Regions from separate parts of the Streptomyces sp. NPDC001663 genome, predicted to be linked through region 2. Evidence: riboswitches for the same ligand, from Rfam matches in the RefSeq annotation. Region 2 holds a riboswitch; the other holds the start of a gene.

Region 1 (4,204 bases), on a different contig from region 2:
AGCGCGAGTGGCTGGACCGGCTCGGCACGGTCGCGGGCCGCGCCGACGAACTGTGCCGGTTCGCCGTCCTGTTCGGCGACCCGCAGCTCGCCCTGACCGCCGTACAGCGCGTCCTGGAGGTGACGCCGGAGGAGGTCCAGGAGGTTGCCAAGGCCCGCCTGCGGCCCGACAACCGTGCGGTGCTGGTCTACGAGCCGGTCTCGGGAGAGATCGCCGAGGACGCGGACCCGCCCGAAGACCCCGAGGCCGAGGCCACGGTCGAAGCCGGCGACAACAACGAGGAGGCGGCCAAGTGACCGAGCTCGCCACGATGCAGTTCCACCCGCAGCCCCAGGCGGGCGAGGCCAAGCCGTGGGCCTTCCCGGCACCCGAGCGCGGCGCGCTCGACAACGGCCTGACCGTGCTGCGCTGCCACCGCCCCGGCCAGCAGGTCGTCGCCGTGGAGGTGCTCCTGGACGCGCCCCTGGACGCCGAACCGGCCGGCTTCGACGGCGTCGCCACGATCATGGCGCGCGCCTTCTCCGAAGGCACCGACAAGCACTCCGCCGAGGAGTTCGCCGCCGAGCTGGAGCGCTGCGGCGCCACCCTCGACTCGCACGCCGACCACCCCGGCGTCCGGATCAGCCTCGAAGTGCCGGCCTCCCGCCTCGGCAAGGCGCTCGGACTGCTCGCCGACGCCCTCAGGGCGCCCGCGTTCGCCGACAGCGAGGTCGAGCGGCTCGTCCGCAACCGCCTCGACGAGATCCCGCACGAGCTGGCCAACCCCTCCCGTCGCGCCGCCAAGGAGCTCTCCAAGGAGCTGTTCCCGACGACCTCGCGCATGTCCCGCCCGCGCCAGGGCACCGAGGAGACCGTCGAGAAGATCGACTCCGCGGCCGTACGGGCCTTCTACGACCGGCACGTCCGGCCCGCCACGGCCACCGCGGTCGTCGTCGGCGACCTCACCGGCATCGACCTGGACGCGCTGCTCGGCGAGACCCTCGGCGAGTGGACGGGCTCCAAGGCCGAACCCCGTCCCGTCCCGCCGGTGACCGCCGACGACAACGGGCGCGTCATCATCGTGGACCGTCCCGGCGCCGTACAGACGCAGCTGCTCATCGGCCGCGTCGGCCCCGACCGGCACGACCGCGTGTGGCCTGCGCAGGTCCTCGGCACGTACTGCCTGGGCGGCACCCTCACCTCCCGCCTGGACCGCGTCCTGCGCGAGGAGAAGGGCTACACCTACGGTGTGCGCGCGTTCGGCCAGGTCCTCAGGTCCGCGCCGGACGGCTCGGGCGCCTCGATGCTCGCCATCAGCGGCTCCGTCGACACCCCCAACACCGGCCCGGCACTTCAGGACCTGTGGACGGTGCTGCGCACGCTCGCCGAGGGCGGTCTCACCGACGCCGAGCGCGACGTCGCCGTACAGAACCTCGTCGGGGTGGCGCCGCTGAAGTACGAGACCGCGGCGGCCGTCGCGAGCACGCTGGCCGACCAGGTCGAGCAGCACCTGCCCGACGACTACCAGGCGACGCTGTACCAGCAGCTCGCCGCGACCGGCACCGTGGAGGCCACCGCGGCCGCCGTGAGCGCCTTCCCGGTGGACCGCCTGGTGACCGTCCTCGTCGGTGACGCGGCGCAGATCAAGGAGCCCGTCGAGGCCCTCGGCATCGGCCAAGTCACCGTCGTGGCAGCCGAGTAGAGCACTAGTCAGCTGCACGCGCGCGTGGGGGCCCTGGTGACTGATGAGTCACCAGGGCCCTCTTATGTCCGAATTGAAAGAGAATTGAAGGAGAGCTTCCTGTTTGCCCTGTGGGATGCGCTACAAAGACCCTGATCCGTTTGGGAATTGAAAGCGGCCCCGCTTAGCGTCGTCCGGGCTGTCCGTCAGGCACCGCGCCGCACCCGCGGCACCGGACAGCCATCGCCGAGTCCCCGTACGGCGCGAGCCAGGGGAGCCGGGGACCCATCGCAGTCCCTGGGGTGAATCGGACGCCCGCGCGCGCAGCGAGGGGGTCCGTAGGAGACCTTCCTGCTCCGAACCCGTCAGCTAACCCGGTAGGCGAGAAGGAAGGAAAGGACAAGCCACTACATGGCGTTCACCCGCGCCACCGGGAAGCACCGTCGTCCCAGCCGGACGCACCGCACCACCAAGCGCGCCGCCGGCGTCGCGGCCCTCGCCACCACCGGCGTCGTCGGTGCCCTGGCCGCCCCCGCACTCGCCGCCGAGACCTCTGTCGAGCAGACCGGCCTCACTCCCGTCATCACCATCGGCGACACGCTCGCCGACAAGATCGACGCCCAGGCCGATGCCCAGAAGCAGGCCGCCGAGGAGGCCGCGCTCAAGAAGGCGGCCGCGGAGGCCGCGCGCGAGAAGGCCGCCGCGAAGGCCAAGCAGGAGCGCGAGGCCAAGGAGCGTGCCGCCCGCGAGGCCGAACGCAAGCGCCTCAACACGTTCGTCGCGCCGATATCCAACTCGTACGTCTCGACGGGCTACAAGACCGGCGGCTCCCTGTGGTCCTCCGGCAGCCACACGGGCATCGACTTCCACGCCGCGAGCGGCACCACCGTCCACGCGGTGGGCTCCGGCACCGTCGTCGAGACCGGCTGGGGCGGGTCCTACGGCAACCAGATCGTGATCAAGATGAACGACGGCACGTACACCCAGTACGGCCACCTGTCGTCCATCGGTGTCTCGGTCGGCCAGCAGGTCACCCCGGGCCAGCAGATCGGCCTCTCCGGCGCGACCGGCAACGTCACCGGACCGCACCTGCACTTCGAGGCCCGTACGACCCCCGAGTACGGCTCGGACATCGACCCCGTCGCCTACCTGCGCTCGCACGGCGTGAACGTCTGACGACGGGCCGCAAGATCTCCTGAAACCCCGGCTCCCCGAGCCGGGGTTTCGTCGTTTCTGTCGCCTTGCTGTCCAAAAAATATCCATGGATTCCGGCCCGCCGTCGGAAATTCCGGCTCCGTGCAATAGAGTCACGGAACACACGTCAATCATCGACGTTTCACGGGGATTAAGTCGGAGGTCGGTCATGCGTATTCCGGCGCACTCGGTGTGCACGGCGATCCGGGACGACATCGTCGCCGGTGTCTACGAGCGCGGCAGCCGGCTCACCGAGGAACTGCTCGCGCGCCGCTACGGCGTCTCGCGCGTCCCCGTGCGCGAGGCCCTGCGCACCCTGGAGGCCGAGGGCTTCGTGGTGACCCGGCGGCACGCGGGCGCGTGCGTGGCGGAACCGACCGAGCAGGAGGCCGCCGACCTGCTGGAGATGCGCATGCTGCTGGAGCCGCTGGGCGCCTCCCGGGCCGCCCAGCGGCGCACCGAGGCCCACCTGAAGGTCCTGCGCGGTCTGGTCAGACTGGGCCAGGAGCGGGCCAGGAGGGGCAACAGCGAGGATCTGCGCTCCCTGGGGGGCTGGTTCCACGAGACGCTCGCCCAGGCCTCCGGCAGCCCCGCCCTGACCTCGATGCTGACCCAGCTGCGGCACAAGATCGCCTGGATGTACGCCGTGGAGGCGCCCGCCAACCCCGTGGAGTCCTGGGCGGAGCACGGCGCGATCGTCGACGCCGTGGCCCGCGGCGACAGTGAGCGCGCGCGGGCGGTGACGACGCTGCACACCGAGCGCTCGAGTGCGGTGCACCGGCTGCGCTTCGGCGGCCCGGACCGCGCGAACGGTGTGAGGAACTCGCAACATCCCGTAAACATGTCGAGCCTGCGGCATTAACACGGGCGCCGTATACAAAGAGAAGACAATTCGCGGGGGATTATTTCTGCTGCCCGCGACCGAGAATTCTGCAGTCCCGCCACGGGAAATGCGAAGGGCTCGCCCGATAATTCGGACGAGCCCTTCTGTGATGCCTTGATCAGACGGTCTCGGGGAGCTCCTCAAGGCCTTCGGAGACCAGCTTCGCCAGACGGTCGAGGGCGACGTCCGCACCCTCGGCGTCGGAGGCGAGGACGATCTCCTCGCCGCCCTGGGCGCCCAGGCCCAGGACCGCCAGCATGGAGGCCGCGTTGACGGGGTTGCCGTCGGCCTTGGCGATCGTCACCGGGATACCTGCGGCCGTGGCGGCCCGGACGAAGATGGAAGCGGGGCGGGCGTGGAGGCCCTCGGCCCAGCCGACGTTGACGCGGCGCTCAGCCATGTGATGCTGCCCTTCACTGTCTCAGGGTTGTCTAGACCAGTTTCCCACACGTGAAGCATGCCCGGAG
Region 2 (4,204 bases):
CTTCTCGAAGCCGTCGGCGGCCTGGGCGGCGAAGTCCTCCTCGTCGATCAGCTCGTTCTTCAGGTTCGAGATCTTGGCGCTGAAGGACTTCGGCGGGTAGCGCTTGGGGTCGAGGTCCAGGTCGCGGCAGACCAGGGCCATCAGGCGCTTGCTGTCGGCGGCGTCGTAGATCGAGAAGCTCGACGTGAAGCCGAGCTTCTTGCTCTCGCGGCGCAGGATGCGCACACACGCACTGTGGAAGGTCATCACCCACATCGCGTTCGCGCGCGGGCCGACGAGCTGCTCGACGCGCTCCTTCATCTCGCCCGCGGCCTTGTTGGTGAAGGTGATCGCGAGGATCTGGCCCGGATGCACGTTCCGCTCGCCGAGGAGGTGCGCGATGCGGTGCGTGAGCACGCGGGTCTTGCCGGAGCCGGCGCCGGCCACGATGAGCAGCGGGGTGCCGGAGTGGACGACGGCCGCGCGCTGGTTCTCGTTCAGCCCGTCCAGGAGCGCGGCCGCGTCGATCACCGGGCGTGGGGCGCCGTCGCGGTAATAGGCGTCCCGGTCCGGCGGCACGTCGAACTTCCCACCGAACAGATCGTCCGGAACCTGCTCCGGTACGTGATCGTCCTCGGGCGGAGGCGGGAGTTCCTCCTCGTGCCCGCGAGGGGCCTGGAGGTTCGCCAGGAAGCTGTCGTCAAAGAGGCTGCTCATCGCCTTCCGAGTCTAGGGCGCCCCACTGACAGCCCGCCGCCACCCCGAGAACATCGACGGATTCAGCGCCCCGGAGGGCCGGGAACCGGCCTCCCGGAACCCGGCCCTCCGGCCTCCCGCGCTCAGAAGCCGAGGATCTTCCAGACCTGGCCGCCCGGTGTCTTCTTGCCTTCCAGCACCGTGCCGTCACGGTCCGCGATGGACCAGGCCGAGACGTAGACCTTGCCGTCCCACGGGTCGACGGCCACGCCCGCCGGGAACGGCACCTGCACGTTCGTACGCTTGCCGCCCGAGACCTTGGTCACGACGCCGGCGAAGAGCTGGCTGACGTACAGGTCGCCGTCGCTGTTGAACGCGATGCCCGTGATCGAGCCGAAGCCGGACTTCCAGCCGAGGATCCTGCCGCTCCGGGGATCGACCTTCCACACGCGCGCGGTGGGCTTCTTGGGCTCTCCGTTGAGCTCGCCGACGTAGAGGTTGCCGTCGGGGCCGAGGGCCAGGGAGGTCGGGACGGCCTCGTGTCCGTCGTGGTTCTTGAACACCGTGAAGGGACGGGCCTTGCCACCCGGGGAGACCTCGACGAGGTCGTTGCCGGCCGCGTCCGCGACGATCCTGCGGCCGTCCGGGAGCGCGAGGACGCCGTACGGGTTGGAGTCGACGGACGCCTTGTGCGGGTTGTACTTCAGTTCTACGGCGGAGATGTCGGCGGCGATCCTGGCCTTGCCCCGCTCGATGGACAGCAGCTTGCCGAGCTTGTTCCAGGGCGGGGTGGTGGGCACGCCGGCCTCCGGCGGGGCCCAGGTCTCCACGCCCCAGACACAGCCGTTCAGGGCCGAGACGCCGTCGACGCCGACCGAGAAGCCGCCGTCGGGTGCGCCCGCCGACGGGAGGCCGTCGACCAGGCGGTAGTGCTTCCAGGCGCCCCCGTCCCAGAAGATCTTGGTGACCGCCGACGAGAGACCTATGCACGTCGGGCCCTCGGGTCCCTCCCCGAGGCACTTCTTGCCGCCGCGGCCGGCTTCGGCGACGTACAGATGACCGTTGTCGTACGAGAGCTGGCGCGGGTTGTCGAGGCCCTTGGCGATCACGCGGATCACGGGCTTTCCTCCGCCGTGGCCCCCTGCCGCGCTCGCGGGTGCGATGCCCGCGGTGGCGGCGAGGGCGACCGATGTGCCGACGACGAGTGCTGTGCGCTTCCTCATGGCCGAACCCCTCTCACCCGCCACGGCACCGGACCGTGGCTGGCTGGAAGTTAGCGGTCGAAAGCGGGCGGATGTCGTCACTCCGGTCAAAATACGTACAAGTTGACGCAGATCACTCCGTATTGGCGACGGCGAGCGACACTCTGACCAAAGGTCACGAAAATGTATCGGGCATATCGAACATCAACCTTCACAGGGGCCACACGAGTTGGCTACCGTTCCGAGCAGGCCGTACGACCCCCACCGGCGAACGTCGCCGGGCCGCGCGGCCTCCGCCGAGTCCGGGGCGCCGCCGCGCCGTCCGGAGCCGGGGACCCACCGACCTTGGGGTGAATCGGCCTAACTCCCCTCCGGGGCAAGGGCCGTAGGGCAACCCTTCCGAATCACCCGCCCGAACCCGACAGCTAACTCGGTAGGCGGAACATGGAAGGAGTCGCCACTCTTGGCGTCGCACCGCAAGTCGCGCCCCGCGGGTACGCGCGTAGCAGGCATACGCACCCCCGCCCTCGCCACCGCCGCCCTCACCTCGGTGGCCCTGCTGTCCCAGTCGGCGAACGCCGCCCCCGCCGCCGACGGGAAGCCCAGCCTCGAGGAAGTCGAGAAGAAGGTCGACGATCTCTACCGCCAGGCGGAGTCGGCCACCGAGAAGTACAACGCCGCCAAGGAGAAGACCACCAAGCAGCGCAAGCGCGTCGACACCCTCCTCGACGACGTCGCCGAGCGCACGCAGAAGCTCAACGAAGAGCGGGAGCAGCTTGGTTCCTTCGCCGCCGCCCAGTATCGGACCGGCGCCGCCGCGCCCGACACGGCGACCTTCCTGCTCGCCGACTCCCCGCAGGACTACTTCGACCAGACGCAGCTCATGGGACGGCTGACGTCCCGTCAGAAGACTGCGGTGGACGACTACTTCACCGAGCAGTCCGCGACGATGAAGAAGCGCCAGGAGGCCTCCAAGAGCCTCCGGACGCTCACCGAGACGCAGAGCGACCTGCAGACCGCCAAGTCCACGGTGCAGAAGAAGCTCTCCGACGCGCGCGATCTGCTGTCGAAGCTGACCGCCGAGGAGAAGGCGCGGCTCGCGGCGATCCAGAAGAAGAAGGAAGAGGAGGCCGCCCGCAAGGCCGCGGAGCTCGCCAAGCAGCAGGCGGCTGAGGAGAAGGCCAAGGAGGAGGCCGCGGCCCAGGACAGCGGCTCGTCCTCCGACACCGGTTCCAGCACCGGCACCTCGGACTCCTCCTACTCCACCAAGGCCGAGAAGGCGCTCGCCTTCGCCCGCGCGCAGATCGGCAAGCCGTACGTCTGGGGCGCCACCGGCCCCGGCTCCTACGACTGCTCCGGCCTCACCCAGGCCGCCTGGAAGGCCGCCGGCGTCTCCCTCCCGCGCACCACCTACGACCAGGTGAACGCCGGCACCACGGTCTCCCTCGCCGACGCCCAGCCGGGCGACCTGATCTTCTTCTACGACGACATCAGTCACGTCGGCCTCTACATCGGCAACGGCATGATGATCCACGCCCCGAAGCCGGGCGCGTACGTCCGCGAGGAGTCGGTCTACTACGGCGGCGAGTCGATCATCCACAGCGTGGTGCGGCCGGCGTAAGGCACCGGACCCACGATCACGTCGGAGCGGGCGCAGGGCCCGTGCCCTGCGCTCGCGCGCATTTCGTCGCTCCCGCGCGCGTGCCCCGCTCGCGCGGCGCCCCGCGCTCCTTAGCATCGGCCCATGTCCGGCCTCTCCCGCACATTCCTCTCGTCCCGCCTCTCCCCTTTCCGTGCCTGGTGGGCGCGGCGTTCGCCGGCGGCCGGGGCTGCCGTGATGGCGACCGCCATCCTGTCGGTCGGGCTGCATCTGACCGGGTACGAGGTGCTGTCGCGCGTGACGCTCGGGCTGGCCGGTGCCGCCTGGGTCGTGCTGGCGGCGGAGTTCGTCGAGCGGCTGGTGCGGGAACGTGAGAGGTGGCGGACGGAGGCGGGGACGCCGGGGGCGCTCACCGCCGTCGCGGCGACGTGTGTGCTCGGCACCCGGATCTCCGCACTCGGATGGCAGACCCTCGCCGAGGCCCTGCTCGCGCTGGCGGCCGTACTGTGGCCGGCGCTGCTCGTGGGCGTCGTACGGCACTGGCGGCGGCGTATGCCGGGCGCGGTGTTCCTGTGCTGCGTGGCCACGCAGGGGCTCGCCGTGCTCGGGGCCACGCTCGCCGGGGCCGAGGCGACGGCGTGGCTCGCGCACACGGCGCTCGTGCTGTTCTGGCTCGGGCTCGTCCTCTACGGCTTCGCACTGGCCCACTTCGACCTGAGGCAGGTCG

The links. Region 2 has a riboswitch for cyclic di-AMP ahead of ACFY1L_RS08245 (NlpC/P60 family protein). Riboswitches for the same ligand answer to the same signal wherever they lie in the genome.
Region 1: linked by a shared signal. The riboswitch ahead of ACFY1L_RS16425 (M23 family metallopeptidase) and the one ahead of ACFY1L_RS08245 (NlpC/P60 family protein) in region 2 are both predicted to bind cyclic di-AMP.

What each region holds. Positions count from the first base shown of each region.
Region 1 covers NZ_JBIAUR010000004.1:571,153-575,356, reverse strand. Annotated here, with positions in the region: gene ACFY1L_RS16435 (M16 family metallopeptidase) at 1-296, shown strand, start outside; gene ACFY1L_RS16430 (M16 family metallopeptidase) at 293-1,681, shown strand; cyclic di-AMP (ydaO/yuaA leader) riboswitch at 1,895-2,058, shown strand; gene ACFY1L_RS16425 (M23 family metallopeptidase) at 2,072-2,836, shown strand; gene ACFY1L_RS16420 (GntR family transcriptional regulator) at 3,024-3,716, shown strand; gene ACFY1L_RS16415 (HPr family phosphocarrier protein) at 3,856-4,137, opposite strand.
Region 2 covers NZ_JBIAUR010000002.1:416,004-420,207, reverse strand. Annotated here, with positions in the region: gene pcrA (DNA helicase PcrA) at 1-696, opposite strand, end outside; gene ACFY1L_RS08250 (ScyD/ScyE family protein) at 819-1,898, opposite strand; cyclic di-AMP (ydaO/yuaA leader) riboswitch at 2,184-2,332, shown strand; gene ACFY1L_RS08245 (NlpC/P60 family protein) at 2,341-3,498, shown strand; gene ACFY1L_RS08240 (tellurite resistance/C4-dicarboxylate transporter family protein) at 3,622-4,204, shown strand, end outside.